3 regions of the Hymenobacter sp. J193 genome follow, and region 2 is predicted to be linked to each of the others. Evidence: riboswitches for the same ligand, from Rfam matches in the RefSeq annotation. Region 2 holds a riboswitch; each other region holds the start of a gene.

Evidence for each region. Region 2 has a riboswitch for S-adenosylmethionine ahead of LRS06_RS12295 (O-acetylhomoserine aminocarboxypropyltransferase/cysteine synthase family protein). Riboswitches for the same ligand answer to the same signal wherever they lie in the genome.
Region 1: another riboswitch for S-adenosylmethionine. It lies ahead of LRS06_RS02185 (PLP-dependent aspartate aminotransferase family protein); the one in region 2 lies ahead of LRS06_RS12295 (O-acetylhomoserine aminocarboxypropyltransferase/cysteine synthase family protein).
Region 3: another riboswitch for S-adenosylmethionine. It lies ahead of LRS06_RS18095 (amino acid permease); the one in region 2 lies ahead of LRS06_RS12295 (O-acetylhomoserine aminocarboxypropyltransferase/cysteine synthase family protein).

What each region holds. Positions count from the first base shown of each region.
Region 1 is NZ_JAJONE010000001.1:488,053-495,811, forward strand. It holds gene uvrA (excinuclease ABC subunit UvrA) at 183-2,741, opposite strand; gene LRS06_RS02170 (hypothetical protein) at 2,860-2,985, opposite strand; gene LRS06_RS02175 (hypothetical protein) at 3,185-3,577, shown strand; gene LRS06_RS02180 (leucine-rich repeat-containing protein kinase family protein) at 3,582-4,907, opposite strand; SAM riboswitch class I at 5,133-5,247, shown strand; gene LRS06_RS02185 (PLP-dependent aspartate aminotransferase family protein) at 5,388-6,590, shown strand; gene LRS06_RS02190 (homoserine dehydrogenase) at 6,750-7,759, shown strand, end outside.
Region 2 is NZ_JAJONE010000001.1:2,811,389-2,819,147, forward strand. It holds gene LRS06_RS12280 (LD-carboxypeptidase) at 1-20, opposite strand, end outside; gene LRS06_RS12285 (hypothetical protein) at 80-949, opposite strand; gene metX (homoserine O-acetyltransferase) at 1,034-2,068, opposite strand; gene LRS06_RS12295 (O-acetylhomoserine aminocarboxypropyltransferase/cysteine synthase family protein) at 2,296-3,678, opposite strand; SAM riboswitch class I at 4,058-4,171, opposite strand; gene LRS06_RS12300 (LysM peptidoglycan-binding domain-containing protein) at 4,534-4,824, opposite strand; gene LRS06_RS12305 (hypothetical protein) at 5,055-5,471, shown strand; gene LRS06_RS12310 (erythromycin esterase family protein) at 5,664-7,196, shown strand; gene LRS06_RS12315 (hypothetical protein) at 7,184-7,759, shown strand, end outside.
Region 3 is NZ_JAJONE010000001.1:4,134,686-4,142,444, forward strand. It holds gene LRS06_RS18085 (EcsC family protein) at 1-451, shown strand, start outside; gene LRS06_RS18090 (DUF4890 domain-containing protein) at 604-1,065, opposite strand; SAM riboswitch class I at 1,378-1,470, shown strand; gene LRS06_RS18095 (amino acid permease) at 1,762-3,219, shown strand; gene LRS06_RS18100 (CPBP family intramembrane glutamic endopeptidase) at 3,343-4,230, shown strand; gene LRS06_RS18105 (hypothetical protein) at 4,264-4,779, shown strand; gene LRS06_RS25460 (TSUP family transporter) at 4,853-6,397, opposite strand; gene cysI (assimilatory sulfite reductase (NADPH) hemoprotein subunit) at 6,526-7,759, opposite strand, start outside.

The DNA of each region.
Region 1 (7,759 bases), 2.3 Mb from region 2:
CCGTCAACGGCTTTAAGCAGCTGACTTAATGCATTATCCCCACACTCAGATCAGACTTTTCGGGCAGTTCCCATCGAACTCCATTAGCGCTCCAGCCAGAGCTTTTCGTTGCTCAGCAGACCAACAAGAAACAGCCAGACGCAGAGTTGAACAGTTTTGCAAAACGAGGCGGCTTATGTCATCTACCGGCTCCGGAACCGCGCCAGGTAAGGCGCCGTTTTGCTCTCCTTCACCTTCGCCACCGTTTCCGGCGGCCCGGCGGCTACTACCTTGCCGCCCTCGTCGCCGGCGCCCGGGCCGATGTCCAGCACCCAGTCGGAGCCGGCTACCACGCGCATGTCGTGCTCCACCACGATGACGGTGTTGCCGGCTTCCACGAGGCCGTCGAGCTGGACGAGCAGCTTTTCCACGTCGGATGGGTGCAGGCCGGTGGTGGGCTCGTCGAGCACGTAAAGGGAATTGCCACGCTGGGCCCGCTGCAGCTCGGTCGCCAGCTTGATGCGCTGGGCCTCACCCCCACTCAGCTCGGTGGCCGGCTGCCCCAGCCGCAGGTAGCCCAGGCCCACTTCGCGCAATACCGTAAGGGCCCGGAGCACGGTTGGCTCCTCGTCGAAGAAGTCGGCGGCGGCATCCACGGTGAGGCCCAGCACTTCGGCAATGTTTTTGTCGCGGTAGGTAATTTCGAGGGTTTTGGCGTTGTAGCGGGCCCCGTGGCACACCGGGCAGGGCGCGTATACGCTGGGCAGAAACAGCAACTCCACCATCACAAACCCTTCGCCCTGACAGTTTTCGCACCGGCCCTTGGCGACGTTAAAGGAAAATCGTCCGGCATCGTAGCGGCGCTTCTTGGCCGCCGGAGTAGCGGCGAAAAGCTTGCGCACGTGGTCGAACAACCCGGTGTAGGTGGCCATGTTGGATCGGGGTGTGCGGCCGATGGGCTTCTGGTCGACCCGTACCAGCCGCTTGATCTGCTCCATGCCGGCCACAATCCTTCCTTCGGTCGGAGAATTAGTAATTGACAATGAAGAATTAAGAATTGCATCTTCTGCTTCTTCCGCGTCAATTCTTAATTCTTCATTACTAATTCCTAATTCAGCCGCTACCAGTTCCACCAGCACTTGGCTGACCAGGCTTGACTTGCCCGAGCCCGACACGCCCGTAACGGTGGTGAACACGCCCAGCGGAAATTCCACGTCGAGGCCCGTGAGGTTGTTGCGCGTCACGCCCTGCAAACGCAGCCAGCCCCGCGGCTCCCGCGGCTGGCGAGGTGTCAGCTTCTTCTCAGCAGTAAACAGATAGCGTCGGGTCTGGGACGCATCCACTGCAGCCAGGCCCGCCGGCGGGCCGCTGTACAGGACTTCCCCACCCTGCTCCCCGGCGGCCGGACCCACGTCCACCAGCCAGTCGGCCTGGCGGATGACGTCGAGGTTGTGCTCTACCACAAACAGCGAGTTGCCAGCTTTTTTCAAACTGGCCAGGGCCTGCAGCAGGGCTTCGGTGTCGGACGGATGCAGGCCGGCGCTGGGCTCGTCGAGCACGTACACCACGCCGAACAGATTGGAATACAGCTGTGTGGACAGCCGCAGGCGCTGCAGCTCGCCCGGCGACAAGGTAGGCGTGCTGCGCTCCAGGGCGAGGTAGCCCAAACCCAGGTCGAGCAGCACGCCGAGGCGGGCCACCAGGTCTTCGGCAATGCGCCGGGCCACAATGGTTTGCTCAGGATGAGCGGAATCCTGCTTTTTGCGGCCGGCCGCGGTGCCGTCGGCAAACGGGCGCAGCAGCTCCGCGACGCGCTTGAGCGGCAGGCGCGACAGGTCGGCAATGTCGAGGCCGGCGAAGGTGACGGCCAGGGACTCGGGGCGCAGCCGCTTGCCGTGGCAGAGCGGGCACTCGGTGCTGAGCATGTACTGCAGGGCCCGCTTCTTCATCAGCGGACTTTGCGTGGTGGCGAAGGTGTGCAGCACGTGGCGCTTCACGCCGGTGAACGTGCCCATGTAGTTGGGCGGCTCCTTGCGCCGGAGGGCCCGCTGGGTTTCCTGGGGCGAGTAGCCCGGGTACACCGGCACCACCGGCTGCTCGTCGGTAAACAGAATCCAGTCCCGGTCCTTTTGCGGCAAAGCCTGCCAGGGCGTATCCACGTCGAAGCCCAGGGTCACGAGGATGTCGCGCTGGTTTTGCCCGCCCCAGGCCTGGGGCCAGGCGGCAATGGCCCGCTCCCGGATGGTGAGCGTGGGGTCGGGCACCATGGTCTGCTCCGTGACTTCGTAGGTGCGGCCCAGGCCGTGGCAGTTGGGGCAGGCGCCCTCGGGGGTGTTGGGCGAAAAGCCTTCGGCGTACACGATGCCTTGCCCAGCCGGGTAGTCGCCGGCCCGGGAATACAGCATCCGCACCAGGTTGGACAGCGTGGTTACGGAGCCCACCGACGAGCGGGCAGTGGGCGTGCCACGCTGCTGCTGCAGGGCCACGGCCGGGGGCAGGCCGTCGATGGCGTCGACTTCGGGTACGGCCATCTGGTGAAACAGCCGCCGCGCGTAGGGCGACACCGACTCGAGGTAGCGGCGCTGGGCCTCGGCGTAGAGCGTGCCGAACGCCAGGCTCGACTTGCCCGAGCCCGACACGCCGGTAAACACCACCAGGGCATCACGGGGAATGTCAACGTCGATGTTCTTGAGGTTGTGCTCCCGGGCGCCGCGCACGCGCACGAAACCGGAAAGGTTGGAAGAAGCAGAGGAAGGCGTCATGGGGCGAAATACGGCAACTGGCTGGTTTTGGCCGCTTTTTGGCCGCTACCAAAGCAAGCCGTTGTAACTAAATGAGGTACGGGCAGTAGCCTGGCTCCGGCCGCAGGCAGCTTGCGGGTTACTTATAGAACAGCTCGTATATCACCCAGACCGCGGCAATCAGCGCCATGGTGTACCAGCCCCACTTGGTGTAGCGGTCATTGTAATCGGGGCGCGGGCGGCGGTTCATACCGGGCATTCGCATGGGAAAACAGCGGATAAGTGGAAGTGAAAATGCAGAACAGAGCGTTACCTGGTTTTACGTAGCAGACAGGACGAAACGTTTCCCGGGCCCGGCTTGCTGTCACACAGATATGTGTGCTCTATATAGTACAATAACCATAACCAACCCGTATCTTCCTGACTGGCACCGCTCCCCTACCCCTGGCGCTGCTCTTTCCACGATGCAGTATTTTCATGAAACTTCTTCGCTATCTATTGCCTTCGACGAAGACAACCAGTGGCTTTACGTAGAATGGAAAGGCCACCACGATGCAGTGTCTTCCAAAAAGGGCGGCGAGCTAGTGCTGCAGCATCTGCAAAGCTGTGCGTGTACCAAAATGCTCAACGACAACAGCCAGGTAACGAGCGAGTGGGACAGAGGAGCGCGCTGGGTGGGCAGCCACTACTATGCCACCCTGGCCGACCAGGGGGTGCGCTTCGTGGCCTGGATCTGCCCGCCACACTGGCCTGCCCGCAAGTCCATGGAAACGGCTATGCTCTTCGTCACGCGGCCCATGGTGGTATTGTTCGATGACCTGGCCTCGGGCTACGCGTGGCTGGCCCGCCAAAGCTGACGCACTACCCTTGCAGGCCGGTTATCAGTTGTACTATTTCGATAAACAAGGGCCGCGCTGCTACCATTGGCTGGGCGCAAAGGCGCTGCAAGGCCCATAGGCTTTCCGCCGTAGCGGCGTCGGCAGGCTCACTTTGGCAACGCGTCAGCAGCTCTTCCAGCAGGCAGCCAAAGGCCCGTACCTCCAGCTGCTGCAACGCCTCAGCCCGGGCATTATCCTGTTTATCGAAAAAGCTGGCTGCCCCAAAGTCGCTCAGCAGTGCCTTGCCGGCTGCATTCACCAGCGTGTTGTGAGCGTACAGGTCGCCGTGCAGCAGGCCCTGAGCGTGCAGGTGTCGCGCCGCCGAAGCTACATCGTGCGCTATGCGCAGCACCTGCTCCAGGCTGAATAAACTTCCGGGAGCATATACGTCGCGGGTACAGGTGGAAAAGCTGGGCGGGCCGGCCAGCACGCGGTAAGCTGGGTCCAGCAGCTCCAGCACCAGCCCTTCAGCGGCGGCCGGGTGGCGGCTGAGCTTGCCCAGCACCGGAATCAGGCCGGGGTGGCGCCCGGCACTGATGCAGGCTACCATTTCGCTATGCGGCAGCCCGTCACTGGTCACGGCGCCCTTGAACAGCTTCACGGCAACCGGTTCGTGGGCTGCAGGATCCTGCCACTCCGCCCGGTAAATCACCCCCGAAGCGCCCTCACCCAGCTGTTGCTGGATAGCCAGTTTCTCCCAACTGATTTCTGGTATGGGATGCGCGGCCAGCGCGGCGGCTTCGATGTACTCACTGAGTGGGTTGCCGGCAAACGCCAGCCAGCTCAGGCGAGGCAAGCTGAGCAGCCACGTCGGCAGCTCCCCAAGGTGGTTGGCCGAGATGCGCAGCAGCTCCAAGGCGATGCAGGCCGCCATTTCGGGCGGCAGATGGGTAAGCTGGTTGCCGGCCAGCATCAGCTTCTGGAGCTCGTGGCACCGGCCGATTTCGGGCGGTAGCGCGGTGAGTTGGTTGTCGGTCAGGATAAGCCAGCGCAACCTGGGTGGCAACGCGGTGGCCGGCAGCGTACGGATCTGGTTGGCTTTGAACCCCACCATCTGCAGCTCTGAACACTTCCCTAGTGCCTCGGGCACCTCGGTAAACTGGTTGTCGGAGCAGAAAAGGATACGCAGCCGGCGCAGGCGGCTCAAGTCGGCGGGCAGCTCCGCCAGCGCGTTGCCGGAGAGGTTGAGGATTTCCAGCGTATCGGCCAGCTCGAATATTTCGCGGGGAAACTCCATGAGGCTTTCCGATAGATCAAGGCGGGTAGCGCCGACCAAGTCGCCGCGGCGCAATTGCTCCAACGTGTGCATACGGGCAAAGGTCGTGGTTTGCGGCCGTTGCCTTTGCGGTTATCAGCCGTTAAGCAGAGCGAAACATCTCGCATGCTGACGTTGCATCAGTAATCAAATTACCATTGCACGTGAGATACTTCGCTGCGCTCTGCATGACCTTACCACCTGCTCCAAAATATTTTCAAAATTATTTGCACGAATAAATTCTGGTTGTACATTTGCCCTGCGCTCCATGCCACGGAGCACTTATCAAGAAAGGCGGAGGGACAGGCCCTGTGATGCCTTAGCAACCAGTAGAAATACCAGGTGCTAAATCCTGTTCTGAGTCGGCTTCGGTCGGCGCGGAAGAAGATAAGTTAAAAGATGCCTACCGTCTGCAGCGGTCTTGCTCTTCTGACTTGTCGGGAGGGCTTTTTTTATGCTCTTTCGGTAAGAAATCTTGCATAAGTGTCTGGGCAACAAGGTGCGTTTTCGTCTAACCACAAAACGGCCAAACCCATGCAATCTGCCACTCGCCTCCTCCAGTCCATTCCCGTAGATGAGCTCACCGGCGCCATCTCCGTTCCGATTTACCAGACCTCGACCTTCGTACAGGAGGCCCCCGGGGTAAACAAGGGCTACGACTACGCCCGCACCGGCAACCCTACCCGCCGCGCCCTCGAAAACATCCTGGCCACCCTCGAATACGGCCACTCCGGCTACGCCTTCGCCTCGGGTCTGGCCGCCATCGATGCGGTGGTGAAGCTGCTCTCGGCTGGCGACCAGATCGTGGCCATCGACGACCTGTACGGCGGGGCTTTCCGCCTGTTCGAGCACGTGTACCGCCGCTTCGGCATCGATATCGTGTACTGCGACACCACTGATCCGGCCAAGGTAGCTGCCGCCATTACCGCAAAAACCAAGCTGGTGTGGCTGGAGTCGCCCTCCAACCCTACCCTGAAAGTGTCGGACATTGCCGCCATTGCCGACATAGCCCATGCCCACGGCGCCTGGCTGTGCGTGGACAACACCTTCGCCTCGCCCGTGCTCCAGCAGCCCATCAAGTTGGGGGCCGATATCGTGGTGCACAGCGCCACCAAGTACTTGGGCGGCCACTCCGACCTCATTGCCGGCGTCGTGGTAGCGGCCACCGAGGAGCTGGGGCTGCAGCTAAAATTCATCCAGAACGCTTCGGGCGGTATCCTCGGGCCGTTCGATTCCTTCCTCGTGATTCGGGGGCTGGAAACGCTGCCTCTGCGCATTGAGCGGCACTGTAGCACGGCCCTGAAAGTGGCCCAATTCCTCCAAACGCGCCCCGAAGTGCGCGCCGTGTACTACCCGGGCCTGGAAGAGCACCCCAACCACGCGGTAGCCAAAAAGCAGCAGCCCGGCGGTTTCGGCGGCATTATTGCCCTCGTGCTCGAAGAAGACACCCAGGAAGCCGCCACGCAGGTAGTCACCAGCACCAAGTACTTCCACCTGGCCGAAAGCCTGGGCGGCGCCAAGAGCCTGCTCTGCCACCCCGCCACCATGACGCACAAATCCACGCCCGTGGCCCAGCGCCAGGCCGCCGGTGTGGCCGACAGCCTGATTCGCCTGAGCGTGGGCCTGGAAGATGCCGAAGACCTGATTGCCGACCTGGCCCAGGCACTCGACCGCCTGAGCGAAGGCAAAGTAGCCCTGAAAGAAGCCGTACGCGAAGCCGAAGCCCAGCTGGCGTAGGGGCTGAAAAAGATAGTAAACCATCATGCTGAGCGCAGCCGAAGCATCTCTACCGCTTCGTTGCAATGTCAATTGGTTAGCCAGAGGTAGAGATGCTTCATCTGCGCTCAGCATGATGGTTAACAGTAGTGTGACGCCCTTTTGATTTGCACAAGTACTATGAATCGTAACGACATCCGCATCGGCTTATTCGGATTCGGCGTGGTGGGCCAAGGCCTGCACACTGTGCTGGAACGCACGCCCGGCCTGCGGGCCCGCATCGGCCGCATCGGGGTGAAGGACCGCACCAAAGCCCGCAACCTGCCCGCCGAGCTATTCACCTTCGACCGCGACGAAGTGCTGGACGACCCCACGCTTAACGTCATTGTGGAGCTGATTGACGACGCCGACGAGGCCTACCGCATCGTGATGGGGGCGCTGCGCCGGGGCAAAGCCGTGGTAACGGCCAACAAGAAAATGCTGGCCGAGCACCTGCAGGAACTGATTGATTTGCAGCGCGAAACCAACACGCCCCTGCTCTACGAGGCCGCTGCCTGTGCATCCCTGCCCGTCATCCGCAACCTGGAGGAGTACTACGATACCGACCTGCTGGAAGCGGTGGAAGGCATCATCAACGGCTCCACCAACTATATCCTCACGGCCATGCACCGCGACGCGCTGACTTTCTCGGCGGCGCTGCGTAAGGCCCAGGAGCTGGGCTTCGCGGAAAGCAACCCCGCCCTCGACGTAGAAGGCCTCGACGCCCGCAACAAGCTGGTGCTGCTGCTGGCCCACGCGTTCGGGCTGGTAGCCCGGCCCGAGGACATTCTAGCCGTGGGCATAACCGGCATCAGTGAGCTGGCCAGCAGCTACGCCCGCGAAAAAGGCCTGGTGTTGAAGCTGGTAGCCGAAGCCCGCCGCCTGCCCAACGGGGGGGTAGCGGCGGCTGTGCTACCCACGCTGGTGCGCCCCGAGCACGAGCTGGCGCGCGTGCAGGACGAATACAACGGCCTCATTACCCAGAGCAACTTCGCCGACCGACAGTTTTTCCTGGGCAAAGGCGCCGGCGCTGTGCCGACTGCCTCGGCCGTACTCAGCGACCTGTCGGCCCTTACCTACGGCTACCGCTACGAGTACAAGAAGCTGCACCAGCAAAGCGCCCTGTCCCTCACTCCCGCCGCCGCTGAAGC
Region 2 (7,759 bases):
GCGGGGCTGATGGTAGGCATAGCGCAAAGCTACGCGGAATGAGGAAGCGGGATAATAAAGAGCTAACTCTTCGCTCCCATTAGCCTGCCGGGTTAGGGCTCAGTACTTCCACGATGAGCAGCCATCTGGCGTCGGTGCGGCGCCAGACGTGCAGGTAGAAGCCGCGCTTCGGTGTGGTTTCCTGGTACCCGAGGGTGTAGCCCAGGTCGCCGGCCGCTGATATACCAGAGCGCAGAAGCGAGAATTGAACCGGGCGGGGTGAGGTTTCTATTAGTGCCCGGGCCCCATTGCCGATATAAGGCAGCTGCCCTTCGCGCAATAACCGCAGATCTTCCGTAGCGCCCAGCACTGGCTTGTAGGCCTGGCGCAAACTCAGGCGGCTACGCTGGGCAAAAGCGGATTCGGCAGCCAGGAGCGTCTGGTGAAAGCGGGCCGTATCGACGGAGGCAGGCAGCTTAGTAGGGTATTTCGTGGGCCAGACGGCCTTAGTTGGCTTGACGTAGGCCGCGTGCGACACGCCGCCATCATATATGGCTTCCCAGGCGCCAGCCGAATTCTTCTGCCAGAGGGTGAAAAAATCACCGAAATCAACCGGTTTATCATCGGTTGAAACGGGGTGGAACTCCCAGGGGCCAGTAGTAAAACCCAGGTCGCCGGAGGCCGCAATACCGGCGTGTACGGGCCGCCACAGCAGGCGTCCGGGCTTCTCGGGTTGGTTGGCATACAAGGCCGCTCCCGTCTGAAATCGTCCTTCACTGAACATCCACGCCCGGCTGAGAAACCTCCCAAACGCATCCTGTACGCTGTGCTGACTGCCATAAGCGGCAAACGTTACTTCGGCAGCTACCATCTGCTGAAAGTCGGTTTTTACGGTCTTGTCGGGTTTGGGCGTGGCGGATGGCCAGCTGGTTAGCAGACCCAATAGCGGAATAAGCAGAGGCAGGAACATGGGCGGGCAGCGGGCTGGGAAGTAGAGCAGCTAAAGATACACGTCCGCCCCGCCAAATTCTCCTATGGTACGTGCCTATCTGTACTACACGAATGCCCGAGCAAAGAAGCGCTCCAGGAAGTGCGTGATTTGGGCGGTTTCAATCAGAAAGCCGTCGTGTCCGAAGCCGGACTCCATTTCGGCGTACATAGCGCCGGGAATGTGCCGGGCCAAAAGCCGCTGCTCGGCGGGCGGAAACAGCACATCCGAGCTGATGCTGACAACCAGCGTGCGGGCCTGAATGCCGGCCAGCACCGGGGCCAGCTCGCCGCCGCGCCCTCGCCCCAGGTGGTGCGTGTCCATCGTGCGCGACAAAGCCACGTACGTGTACGCGTTAAAGCGAGCCACCAGCTTGTCGCCCTGGTATTGCTGGTAGGCGCTGGCCCGGAAATCGGTTAACTGGTCGTCGGTGGGCTCAGCCTGGGTTTGCTGGTAGGCGCCGTAGCTGCGGTAGCTGAGCAGGGCCGTAGCCCGGGCTGCCCGCATACCAGCCGCGCCGCCATCGGGCGTGGCCGCGTAGTAGGTATCGTCGGCAAAGATGGCCAGACGCTGCGCTTCATTGAAGGCAATACCCCAGGGCGAGTGCCGGGCGTTGGTGGCCAGCACTACCAGGTTTTCGAACAGCGTGGGCTGCTGTACGGCCCATTCCAGCGCCTGCTGCCCGCCCATCGAGCCCCCGATCAGCGTATGGATCCGCTCGATGCCCAGGTGCCGGCGTAGCTGCTCGTGGGCCGCCACCAGGTCGCGGATGGTGAGGAGCGGAAACGCCTGAAACCACGGGGTTTCCGTGTCAGGGTGGGGGCTGAGCGGGCCGGTAGAGCCGTAGCAGGAACCCAGGATATTGGCACACACAATAAAATGCTCCTCGGGATTGAAGTAGCAGCCCGTGCCAAACAGGCCGGGCCACCAGGCCAGCACATCGGAGTTGGCCGTGAGGGCGTGGCACACCCACACCACGTTGTCGCGGGCCGCATTGAGGGTGCCGTAGGTGTGGTAGGCTAGCTGCGCGTGCGGTAGTACGGCCCCGTTTTCCAGCGGAAGGGCAGCAGGTAAGCGGTATAAGTGCGGTTCAGCGGTCATAGATGCGTCAAAAACAAAAAGCCCCGGGAAGGGGCTGAATCAGCAGGCACCAAAGCGGTAAAAGGCCATCCACCAAACTCGGTGCCGTACAGTTGATCCAGCCCCAGACCAGGGCAAGATGAGCCGGGCGGCACGGGGCCTTCCGGTCATCTGCCTGCGGCGTACACTGGAAGTTGACGCCCGGCCGCTCTCTCAGGACGGCCGGGCTCTCAACCCCTCTCCGGTTATCAGACTTCCAGTGGAGCGGCGTGTTCGATTTCGGGCTCAGGCAGCAGGTCGCCGTCCTGGGTTTCGATGGGGGCGGCGTTCTGCACCGCGTCGAAGGCCTGCTGCAGATCGGCGCGGATGTCCTCAAAATGCTCGATGCCCACCGAAATACGCAGCAGTGTGGGCGTAACGCCGGCGGCCTGCTGCTCCTCTTCGGAAAGCTGCTGGTGCGTGGTGGCCGAGGGCTGGATGATGAGCGTTTTAGCGTCGCCCACGTTGGCCAGGTGGCTTACCAGCTTCAGGTTGTCGATAAACTGCGTGGCCGTATCCTTGGAGCCTTTGATGGCGAACGTGAGCACGCCGCCAAAGCCCCGCGTGAGGTATTTCTGGGCCAGCGCGTGGTAAGGGCTGCTCTTAAGGCCGGGGTAGTTCACGGCCTCCACCTGCGGGTGCTGCTCCAGCCACTCCGCCAGCTTCAGCGCGTTTTCTACGGTGCGCTCCACGCGCAAACTCAGGGTTTCCAGGCCGATCAGCAGCTGCCAGGAGTTGAACGGGCTCTGCGAAGGACCGAAGTCGCGCAGGCCTTCCACCCGGGCCCGAATGATGAAGGCAATGTTGCCAAACGGCCCATTTTTGCCGAATACGTCGTTGAACACCAGCCCATGGTAGCCCTCCGAGGGCTCGGTAAACTGCGGGTACTTGCCGTTGCCGAAATCATACTTGCCGCCGTCCACAATCACCCCGCCAATGGAGGTGCCGTGGCCGCCAATCCACTTCGTAGCCGACTCCACCACGATGTGGGCGCCGTGCTCCAGGGGCCGGAACAGGTAGCCACCCGCCCCGAAGGTGTTGTCCACGATAAGCGGCAGGTCGTGCTTCTCAGCAATGGCAGCAATAGCCTCGAAATCAGGCACGTTGAAGCCGGGGTTACCGATGGTTTCGAGGTAGAGGGCCTTGGTGTTTTCGTCAATCAGGGCCTCAAAGCTTTCGGCCTTGTCGCCGTCGGCGAAGCGCACCTCTATACCCAGGCGCTTGAAGGCCACTTTGAATTGGTTGTAGGTGCCGCCGTACAGAAACGAGGTCGAAACGAAGTTGTCGCCAGCCTGCAGAATGTTGTTGAGGGCAATGAACTGAGCCGCCTGCCCCGAGGAAACAGCCAGCGCTGCCACCCCGCCTTCCAGCGCCGCCACACGCTGCTCGAACACGTCGGTGGTAGGGTTCATCAGGCGGGTGTAGATGTTGCCGAACTCCTTGAGGGCAAACAGGTTGGCGCCGTGCTCCGCGTTCTTGAACACGTAGCTGGTAGTCTGGTACAGCGGTACGGCGCGGGCACCGGTAGTGGGGTCGGGCTGCTGGCCGGCGTGGAGTTGGAGGGTTTCGAAGCGCAGGTTCTGAGTAGACATAATGGGGCTGATGGAAAGGAAGTTGGAAGAGAAACCGAAGGCGAATGGAAAGGAAAACCGGCTACGAAGAAGCGTAGCCGAGCCCGTATCGGGCCCGAAAAGCCGCCGAAAATGAGCGGGTCAGGTTAGCCGATACCGCCCGGTGCGTTGAAAAGCGGCAACACCGGACAAAGCTGGGCAGGCGGGGAAAGGGAGGCTGGAGCCGAAATGGCTAGCAACAGCAACAACACGCGCCGCAACAGGGGCGCATTCGCATTCGCTCCGCAACCGGGCTAAGAGCAGCCACGCGGAAACCCCACGGCTGAACGGCGAGCAAAGATGCGGCCGGAGCGGTAGGGTTAGTAGAGGCGAAAGCGAAGGAGTTTTCCATGGTACTCGAAGGTTATATGCCCCGCCGCCGGAAGGCTGGTCGGGCAGGAATTGGCACCTTTCGCGCGGTCGAAGGTTGCCAGCGGGTCACGGAGCCTGTTCTCTCGCCGCTTCTGTATAAATCCTATGAAAACTACCCCGCCGCGAGCGGGGGAGTACCGGGTTGGTGTTGCAAAGGTATAGCCATGATTTTGATATATGCAATAGCTATTGAAAATATTTTACAGAGTTTGTCTGCCCATGTTAGTAGGTCATATTAGTAGGTATAAATGTTGATTAACCTACTGTTTATAAGCAAAATGAGACGAAAAACGCAGGCGGAATAACTATCGGTTTTTATGAAGTAAGCCGTTGGCCAGGAATATTTTTTCAGCTTCTTTCACCGCTAAAGTATCATAAGTCGGGAGTCAGAAAGCTGATTCGACAACAAAAAAGCCACCCTTGGACGAGTGGCTTTTTTAGGATATTATCGAGAAACAGGGCTGTCTAGAGCTTGGGCAGCGTCAGTACCTGGCCTACTTCAATATGGTCGGGGTTAGCGCCAATAGTGGCTTTGTTGGCGTCGTAGATCTGATGCCACTTGGCAGCGTCACCGTAGTGGTGCTTGGCAATCTTGGAAAGGGAGTCGCCACTTACTACAGTATAGGAGTCACCAGCAGTGGTGGCAGCCTGGTTGGTATTACCGAAGAAGTCGGTATTGGCAGCAGGAACAGGGTTGGCGGCGGGGGCAACAGGCTTTTTTTCGCCTTTGTCGGAAAGAAAATCAAAAAGTCCCATGGCAGTACGAATCGTTAAAAGGTGTAGGGAGAAGTAGCCGACTATCAGGCAGATGCCCGTAGGGTTGAGCTTTCATACGCCGCCCTGCCCAATAGGTTTTTGTTGGTAGCATAAGGGAACATCTTTTACCAGCCCGCCGTAAGAGGCGCATAGTTGGCGGCTCGACTATATAGCGCTGGCTGCCTTCTCTCCCTGAACTCTCTCCGTTCACCAACTCCCTATTCTTTCCGATGAAAAATCAAACCAACCCATTTCGCTACCTGGCCACTCTGCTGGTGCTGGTCGCATTGTTCGCCTCGTCCTGCGGCAGCAAAGAAGGCAAAGTTGAAGGCGTAAACATGCTCTACGGTACCGACAGCAAAGTCTGGAAAACCGATAAAGAGCTTAGTTCCACCGGCGATAAAGTGGCCCAGACCGACGCCCAGGAAGACGAACGTTACACGTTTTACGCCAATGGCCAGTTTAGCTTGGCAAGCCCTACCCGAAATATGGCTGGTAAATACACCTTCGACCAAACGGCTAACAAACTCACGTTCATGCCGGATGGCGCCAGCCAGTCTATGACCGTTGACGTAGTAACCATGACGGACGATAAACTGACGTTTAAGGGTACAGATGGATCCGAAATCCGTCTCGAAAAAGAATAACCTTCGCTGCCAGGTTCGAAAAAAGCAGTCTGAAAAACTCGAAGAAGCCCTTTTGCCCCGCGCAGAAGGGCTTTTTTGATGTTTGCTTCCAAAGGAATGCAGCCTTTTTCGCCGAAATCAGCTCGGGATACTAAGGTCGGTGACCTGCCATCAGTAGCTTGCAGTACGAGTGCTTCATTCATTACGCTTTATATGCTGAATACATTTACGTGCCGCTGGATGCTGGCCTTTTTGGGGTGGATTACGGCCAGCACGTTTTGCCTGGCGCAATCTGCCGCCCCAACCGCTACGTTGCCGGTTCATGCTATCCGCAGTATCAACTCTGCCGATACGGATTTCTCCGACCTGGAATTTCTGCGCCAGGAAATAGGCGGTGCCCGGGTGGTGATGCTGGGCGAGCCCACCCACGGTGAAGGCAACGTGTTCGAGGCCAAAATCCGGTTGTTGCGGTTTTTGCAGGAGCGTATGGGTTTCACTACTGTAGCTTTCGAAAGCGGCTTTTATGAGCTAGACAAAGCCCAGCGCGCCATGCAGGCGGGCACTCCGGCCGCCGAGGCCATCGACAACAGCGTGTTTGGCGTGTGGACCAGCACCCGCGAGTTCCGGGAGGTGCTTCTGCTGCTGGGGCCGGGCAAGCTGAAAGTAACCGGGTTCGACTACCAGCTGAGCGGAGCCTACCAGGAGGAACTGCTGGAAGAGCTGGAAACACTGCTCAAGCCCGAAAAAGGGGCCGACGGTATTGCCTACGACTACCTCGACGAGTGTTTCAGCATGATGGGGGAGCATTTCCTGTTTCCTCCTTCTCATCAGATTCAACTCTTCGATCTGCAGCTAGGCAAGGCGCGCAGGCTGCTGGAGAAAGTGGCTGCCGGCCCCGATGCCAAGCGGCGGAAACGGGCGGATTTCTGGCTTCAGAACCTACGCAGCCTGCAAGCCGCGGCCCACGACTACGCCACCAACGACCCGGGCGTAAAGGACTCGACCGAGTTCCGGGCCACCGACAGCAACCCCCGCGACGCGCAGATGGCCGCCAACCTGCTGTGGTATCTGCGCCAGCACCCGCAGGAAAAAGTGGTTTGCTGGGGCGCGCTGCCGCATTTGGCCAACAAAGTGGAAGTGCTGAATGATGACGAAATCAGAACCTACAAGCCGATGGGCCGGGCTGTGAAAGCGGCTTTGGGGGAAGACGCGGTTTATGTGCTGGGTACGCTGGCCGGCAGCGGCACCCACGGCTTTGCGGGCATGGGCGGCTATCAGACGGTGCCAGTGCCGGCCGATGGCACGCTGGAAGCCGAGCTGCTGGCGCAAGGTCAGGAGTATGCTTTTGTGAGTCTAAAGCACGATGCCCTCCGCAAAAACCTGACTACGTACGCTTTCGAATACAAGCCCCAAACCGGCCCGTGGAGCGAAGTTGTGGATGGGTTTCTATACCTGAAATCGGTGAATCCGCCGTATGGGGCTGTTGCTCCGGTAGCGGCTTCTCCAACCGAAGCCCTGGAACAACCTGCCCAAGCCCCCGCTGCTCCCGGCCGGCTGAACCCCGCGTTCAGGCCTACGGGAAGGGTTGGCGCCGCCCTGACGCTTAGTGGCACCGTGCTCGACCGCAAAACCGGCCTGTCGGTGCCATTTGCCACTGTAGCCGTACCCGCCCGGAGTGCTGGCGCCACGGCCAATGCGCAGGGGCAGTTCCGGCTGGAAGTACGCCGGGGGAGATGGTGCAGGTGAGCAGCATTGGCTACGAGCCCATAGCCCTGGCCGCGCAGCCCTCAGCGGGAAAACTCACGCTACGCCTGGCGCCGGCGGCCTTTGCCCTGGCCAACGTGCGCGTAAGTGCCCAGTCGCAGGACCCGAAGCGCATCATGAAAAAGGTAATCCAGGCCGCTGAAACCAACTATGAGCAGGAAGACTATCTGGCGCAGGTGTACTCGCACCGCCGGATCAGCAACTTCGACACCGTGCAAACCGAATTGGAGTATGTAAGCCAGATGCTTGAGCCCGCCGGGTATAGGCACCGGGACGGCGGATTTCTGATGGCCGGTCCCTTAACCAAGCGCCGAGTACAGGAAAAGCATGTTGCCATTCAGCCGGCGGATTCTACCAAGCCAGCCGGTCTGCCCATCGGCAGTGGGGCCGAAACCGCCGACCCCGTCCGTACGTCTCCACTGTTTAAGTCGGCTACGTTAGGTAAATATGTTTTGCGCCTGGATACTATTCAGCAGTACGCCGGCGTCACAGTGTACGTCATCAACTTTGCCGTGAAGCGCGCCACGCACCGCAGTACGGGTAAT
Region 3 (7,759 bases), 1.3 Mb from region 2:
CACGGCCGCGGCCGAAGGAGCCGCCACCGGTGCCGGCGGCTTCCTTCTCGGCCTCGCCGATTTTCCCCTGCTGCTCGGCCTCAAGCTCAAGCTTCTCTTCGACGTAGCGGCCCTCTACGGCCACGATGTGCGCGACTATTCCGAGCGGCTGTTTCTGCTGCACATCTTTCAGCTGGCCTTCAGCTCCCAGCACACCCGCAACGAAATCTATCAGCGCGTAGCCACCTGGGAAACCTACCGCCACACCCTGCCCACCGACGTCAACGAGTTTGACTGGCTCACCTTCCAGCAGGAGTACCGCGACTACATCGACCTGGCCAAGCTGGCCCAGCTCATTCCCGTCATTGGGGCGGCCGTGGGCGCCGTGGCCAACTACAAGCTGGTCGAGCAGCTCGGCGAAACCGCCATCAACTGCTACCGCCTGCGCTGGTTTGCTTCCGAAGCACCTTAAGGCATGTCATTCCGAGCGAAGCGAGGAATCTGGGTTAATGTTTACAAACGGTTGACTCAGATTCCTCGCTTCGCTCGGAATGGCATGCCTAAAGAAAATAGAAAAGGCCCCGGCGTTTCCGTCGGGGCCTTTTCTATGCGTGAATCAGCGGCTTAGCTTTTGCCTTGCTGGGGGGCCGCCATGCTCTGGCGGTGGGCTTTGCGCTTCTGCATCCGTTCGGCCTGCAGCTGGGTGTATTTAGCGTACTGCTCGGCGCTCAGGATTTGCTTGAGCTGGGCTTCGTAGCGCTGCTTGCCGGCTTTCATAGCGGCATGATGCTGCTTTTTATCGGCGGGGGCAGCAGTGGTGCCGGCCTGGGCTTTGTGGGCCTGCATTTCCTGGATACGGGCTAGGTGCAGCTGACGTACCTGAGTTGTCTGGGCGGCTGTGAGGCTCAGCTTTTCTGCCATTTTCTTGGCGGCTTTGTCGGCGCGCTGTTCGGGCGTGAGGTTGGCTTTCTGCCCTTTGTGGCCGTGGTGCATTTTCGGCTTGCCGGCCGGAGCGGTAGTGGTCTGGGCCGAAGCAGCGCCAGCGGAAAACGAGAAGGCGAGCAGAACTACAAGAAGCTTTTTCATGACGAAGGAAGAAGTGAATTTGTGCAACTGGTGAAGTGAAGTCCGCGTCCGGCTGAAACAGAAAAACCGGCTTCATTGGGGTGGTTTGCAACTCCGGTGCCAGTTTCTTCCAGATCAAGCCAAAACGCCTTCTGAAAAAATTTAAAATTTCGACTTAAACTTTCACAACTGAATCCTGTCGTTTGAATTAGGGTGCTGTTCGTTAGGGAGTTAACCTATTTGGGGTGGTGTATCGGGTAGAAAGCGGGGTTTGCGGGCCCCGGAATACGGGGCTACCTTTGCGGCATCAATTCTTTCTAGCCTGAAGGATTGTTTTTATACAGAGGTGCCGAGAGACAGGCTCGACGACGCGCCGGCAACCACCCGCACCCCGCGGAACGGTGCCAACTCCTGACCATATAAAAACAAGTTGCCGTGGACTTTCTGCCTCGCCTTACTGCTCGCCCTGTTGTTCCTGCTGCCTCCTTGTGCCCGTATGTGGCCGCTGAGGCGTGTTGTAGCAAGCAGTGTTGTTGCTGAGCTGAGTTGCCTGCGGGCCTGAGTTGGCCGTTTTCGGCTCCCTTCCTCTGTTTTTTATTCTGCGCAAACGTCGCCGGTCTACGCTGACCGGCCAGCCTGTCTTTCTGCCGTCAGGAATCAGGTTGCGCTGTTTTCTTCACTTACCCGGGAAGCTGCGGCTTCTCGCCACCCCTGTTTATGCTTAAAAAGTCCCTGGAAATGCTGCGGCTGGAGGCCGCCGAAACCGGTGCGGGCACCCTGAAACGCACCCTGAACGGCTTCAACCTTATTGCCATCGGCATTGGCGTCATCATCGGGGCCGGTTTGTTCTCGCTCACCGGCATTGCCGCGGCCAACAACGCCGGCCCGGCCGTCACGCTTTCCTTCGTGGTGGCGGCCGTGGGCTGCGCCTTTTCGGCCCTGTGCTATGCTGAGTTTGCCGCCATGGTGCCGGTAGCCGGCTCGGCCTACACCTACGCCTACGCCACCATGGGCGAGCTGTTCGCCTGGATTATCGGCTGGGACCTAGTGCTGGAGTACTCGGTGGGCGCCGCTACGGTGGCTATTAGCTGGTCGCAGTACCTGCTCAAGTTTCTGAGCAAATACGGCATCCACCTACCCCCGCAGCTGGTGATGTCGCCGTTTGAAACGGCCGCGCTGGCCGATGGCAGCACCGTGCACGGCTTCGTGAACGTGCCCGCCATGCTCATCGTGCTGGCCATTACGCTTATCATCATCCGCGGCACCTCGGGCTCGGCCTGGTTTAATGCACTGGTAGTTACCTTAAAGGTAGCTGTGGTGCTGGTGTTCATTGCCTTAGGCTGGCAGTACATCGATCCGGCCAACTACCAACCCTACATCCCGCAGAATACCGGGGTGTTCGGGGAGTTTGGCTGGAGCGGCATTCTGCGCGGGGCGGGCGTGGTGTTCTTCGTGTTCATCGGCTTCGATATTGTGGCTACCATGGCCCAGGAAACCAAGAACCCGCAGCGCAATATGCCTATTGGCATCATCGGCTCCCTGCTGATCTGCACTGTGCTGTTCGTGCTCTTCGGCCACGTGATGACGGGTCTGGCCAACTACACCGAGTTCAAGAACAGCGCCGCGCCGGTGGCCATTGCCATCGAAAAAACGCCCTACGCCTGGCTTTCTTCGGCCGTTATTCTGGCCATCATCATCGGCTATACTTCCGTTATTCTGGTGGATTTGCTGGGTCAGAGCCGGGTGTTTTTCTCCATGGCCAAGGATGGCCTGCTGCCTCCGGTTTTCGCCCGCATCCACGAGCGGTTCCGCACGCCCCTGCAGTCGAACCTGCTGTTGGGCCTGTTCATTGCCTTGTTTGCCGGCTTCGTGCCGATTTCAGTGGTCGGCGAGATGACGAGCATTGGTACGCTGCTGGCCTTCGTGATGGTGTGCGCGGGCGTGCTCATCATGCGCAAAAAAGAACCCGACGCGCCGCGCGGATTCCGCACCCCACTGGTGCCGCTGGTGCCCATTCTCGGCATCGTTACCTGCCTGGTGATGATGGTATCCTTGCCCTGGGAAACGTGGCTCCGTCTGGCCGTGTGGCTGGCTATCGGGCTGGCTATCTACTTCGGCTACGGCCGCAAGCACAGCAAGCTGGGCCAGGAGCGGACCGCGCAACGAGCAGCGTAAACATGCGCTGAGGAAGATGGGTTTCCGGCAGCAGACCTGAGCTGTTGCACTAGCCGGGTTGTAGTGAAAGACTATAAGTAGCTTTACTCCTGATCTGTCTTCCCTTATCAGCCTATTTCACGCATGGAACCAAGTGTGCCCGAGACGTCATCGATAATCCACAAGCCATCAGCTTATCCGACAATCAAGGAAAGCTGGGCCTTTCTGGGGTGGTATCTGCTGGTGATGCTGGTGGTAGGCGTGCCGGTGTTCCTGCTGTGCGAAAAAGCTCTGAACTTTTCCCGCCCGGCCACGCTGGTTATCGTCACGATCAGCAGCAACCTGGCCTTGCTGGGGGTGTTGCGTCGGCGGGCTGGCAGCCGCTGGGTACCCGTCCGCCCCCTTGGTAAAGAGCAGGCCTGGCTATATGCGGCGCTACCCATAGTGGTGCTGGCAATGGTAACGGTGCTTTCCCTGCTGGATTTGCTGCATCTGCCCAACTGGGCCGACGCTTCTTTTAAAGAGCTGGCCAAAACGCCCGTGCTGGCTTTCGGGGTACTGTGTGTGGCGGCGCCGGTGTTGGAAGAATTGCTGTTCCGGGGTGTGCTGCTGGCGGGACTGTTGCGCAATTACCCGCAGCGGCCATGGGTGGCCATTGGTCAATCGGCGCTGCTGTTTGGTCTGATCCACGCTAACCCGGCGCAGATGGTAGGAGCCGGGCTGATTGGCCTGCTGCTGGGGTGGCTCTACTACCGCACCCAATCCTTGTGGCTTTGCATGGCCACGCACGCCCTAAACAATCTGCTGGCTTTTCTGGGTCTGGTAGTTGGTGGCCAGGAACTAGAGAAAAAGTCGGCCGTGGAAGCATTTGGCTCCTGGGGAGCATACCTCGGAGCAGTGGCAGTAAGTGCGCTGGTGCTGTACTGGCTGTTGCGGCGGGTGCAGCAGACCACCCAGCCGCCGGCGTACCCGGCTCCTGGTTTTGCTCAGGTGGAACTCCCGCTACCAGAAGCCGTCATAGCGGCGCAGTAAAAAGCAATTTCCCACCCGATATTTTCCGACTTCATGCGGCAGTTTATGTTTTTGCTGGCTATCTGTAGCCTGCTGGGCGCCTGCACCCGCACCTACCACAATGTGGTGCCCGGCGTGGGCACCGTGGCTACCCGCGAAGCGTATCCGCAGGCGGAGCCCGTGCGTACCAAAAAGTCTGTGCAGCTGCCCCCGGCTCTGCGGACCAGCCTCGAAGACTACCGCCGCCGCAACGGCTACTGGCCCCAGACTACGCGCACCCTGGAAATAGAATCGGAAGCCGGCCGCCGGGCCCTGTGGCAGATGCAGCGGCAAGGCTATTCCCTCACCGAAATCCTGGTGCCGCACCCCGATACGCTTATCCTGGAATTTGCCTTCAACACCGAAACCCGTTGGCGCACAGACCGCGACAACCCTGGTATTCCGCTGGGCCGGGAGCTGCGCGGGCGGTTTGTGTTTGTGGCCGCCGCTGATGGACAGGTGCAGGTATGGAAAACGTTCGACAACACCTGGCGACCCGGCCGGCGCGAGTTGCTGGGCCAGCGGCCCTAAGCCAGCAGTAGTCAAAAGAAAAGCCCTGTAGCTCATACTACGGGGCTTTTTTACTATTCCGCACCTACCGGAGCTACATAAACAGCTTGCGCAACGACCACATACTCCACACTATCACCATCAAACCCACGCCCACGAACATCCAGCGTGTGGGAATGCGGCCGGCCAGGCGGGCAGCGAAGGGCGCAGCAGCAACCCCACCCACAATCAGCCCCAGGATAATCTGCCAGTGCGAAATGCCAATGGTAGCGAAAAACGTGAGGGCGCTGGCAAACGTGACGAAGAACTCCGTGACGCTCACCGAGCCGATAACGTACTGCGGCGTGCGGCCCCCGGCAATGAGGGTGCTGGTTACCAGCGGGCCCCAGCCGCCTCCGCCAAATGAATCCAGGAAACCCCCGGCTGCGGCCAGGAAGCCCAGCTTCTTGTGCTTTTTGCGCGGGCCTGGCTTGGAAAATGCCTTCGAGATAATGCGGATGCCTAGCAGCAACAGGTATACCGCCAGAAACGGGCGCACGTAGCTGCCGTAGGTTTCCCCGAATTTCGAGAGCAGAAAGGCGCCCAGAATAGCGCCCAGCACGCCCGGAATCAGCAGCACCTTGAACAGCTTCTTGTTCACGTTGCCGAAGCGGTAGTGGTGGTAGCCCGAGGCCCCGCTGGCAAACATTTCGGCGGTGTGAATGCTGGAGCTGACGGCCGCCGGCGAAATGTTCAGCGTCATCAAACTGATGGCTGTGACCACGCCGTAGCCCATGCCCAGCAGCCCGTCAATCAGCTGAGCCCCGAAGCCGATGGCTACGAAGATGTAGAACGTCTGCGACGAGCTGGCCACGTCCCATACCTGCTGCCAGGTGAAGTAGTAGGAGAGAATGTTGAACACCAGCATGGCCGCAAATGCCAGCAGCGAGGCCGTGGCAATCTTGCGCCACCGCGTTGCCGCCGGCGACTCATAGGCTGGCCCGCCCGTCAGTTCGGCCGTCACGGCGTTCAGGGACTTTACCTTGTGAGCAAAGTCGCCGCCCACTTTCTCCCGAATCACGGCCATGCGCTGGAGCACGTCGTGGAGCTCGTCGGGCAGGGCGTGGGTGAGCATTTCGCGCAGGCGCTTGGCAATGGTCGGCGACTTGCCGTTGGTGCTGATGGCAATTTTCAGGTCGCCTTTCTGCACGATGGAGCCCAGGTAAAAGTCGCAGGCGGCGGGCGTGTCGGCCACGTTGCAGAGCAGGCGCTGGCGCGTGGCGTCGGCCTTGATACTCAGGTTAAGCTCCTTGTCGTTGGTGGCCACAATCACCAGGTCGTGGCCCACAAGGTCGGTGGGGTGGTAGGGCTGCTCGCGAAGTTGTACGGCGGGGTGCCGCTCGGCCAGCAGCCGCAGCTCCGGCGAAAACCAGGTAGCCACCACCGTTATGGCCGCGCCGGGGCTGTTGGCCAGCATAGCCGACAGCTTTTCGAAGCCCACGGCCCCACCACCTACCAGCAGCACGTGCAGCTGCTCCAGCTTCAGAAACACCGGAAACAGCCGGTTGATATCCGGCTGGGGCGGCGGCTCTGGCTGGGGCAGAACGTTGTTTGAAGAAAGAGGCATGTGGTTGAGGTCGAGGTCAGAGAAGAAAGGCAACCCTAAGGTTGAAGGTGTCATGCTGAGCGGAGCCGAAGCATCTCTACCGCTTCGTTGGATTACCACTGCAACGAAGCGGTAGAGATGCTTCGACTCCGCTCAGCATGACGCTCAATGAATACTATCGGTTACTCGTGAAAGGTAAGACCGCTCAGGGTGGGTTGCACATAGCCCTGGCGGACCACAAAATCCCCAAACTGCTCCTGGGGCTGGCGGTTTTGGGCGTAGTCGGCGAGCAGGGGCGTGAGCTCCCGCACAATGCCGTCTTCGTCCAACATTTCCCGGTACAGCTTGTTCATCCGCTCCCCGTTGAAAGCGGCGCCGAGGTACAGATTGTAGCGCCCCACGGCGCGGCCCACCAACCCGATTTCGCCCAGGTAGGGGCGGGCGCAGCCGTTGGGGCAGCCCGTCATCCGCAGCAGAATATCGTCCTGAGCCAAGCCCTGCGCGCGAATGACTTTCTCTAATCTAGCCAAAAGCTGGGGAAGATAACGCTCCGCCTCGGCAAAAGCCAACGAGCAAGTGTTCAAGGCTACGCAGGCTAAGGCACCACGCCGCAGGCCGGTATGTACCTCATTGGCTTCCGCCAGCACGCCGTACTCTGCCAGAATTGCCTGCACCGCCAGTTCGTGTTCGGGCGCCACGTTGGCCAGAATCAGGTTCTGATTGCCGGTCAGGCGGAAGTCGCCGGTGTGGAAGCGGGCAATTTCGCGCAGGGCGGCTTTCAGCTGGCTGGCTTGGGTGTCCAGCACGCGGCCACCTTCCACGAATAGGGTGAGGTGGCGGGCACCATCGGGGCCGGTGCTCCAGCCGAAAGCGTCGCCGGAGGAGCGGAACGTGTAGGCGCGGGCAGGCTCCAGGTCAAAACCCAGGCGGCGGTTTAGCTCGTCCCGGAACACGTCGAGGCCCACGCGGTCCAGAGTGTACTTGAGGCGGGAAAACTTGCGGTTTTCGCGGTTGCCCCAGTCGCGCTGAATCGTCACAACCTGCTCGCAGGCATCCACCACCTTGTCGGCGGGTACGAAGCCGATGATGTCGGCCAGGCGCGGGTAGGTGTCGGGCATGCCGAACGTCATGCCCATGCCGCCGCCTACGGCCACGTTGAAGCCCAGAAGCTTGCCGTTCTTTTCAATGGCAATCAGCCCCAGGTCGTTGGCGAAGATATCGGTGTCGTTGTAGGGCGGCACGGCCAGCGCAATCTTGAACTTGCGGGGCAGGTAGGTTTTGCCGTAAATCGGCTCGAAGTCCCCTTCGCCGTCGTTCAGCACGCTGCTGTACTTCGATTGCCCGTCGAGCCACAGTTCCCAATAGGCCGAGGTGCGCGGCGTGAGGTGGGTGCTGATGGCCTTCGTGACTTCGTAC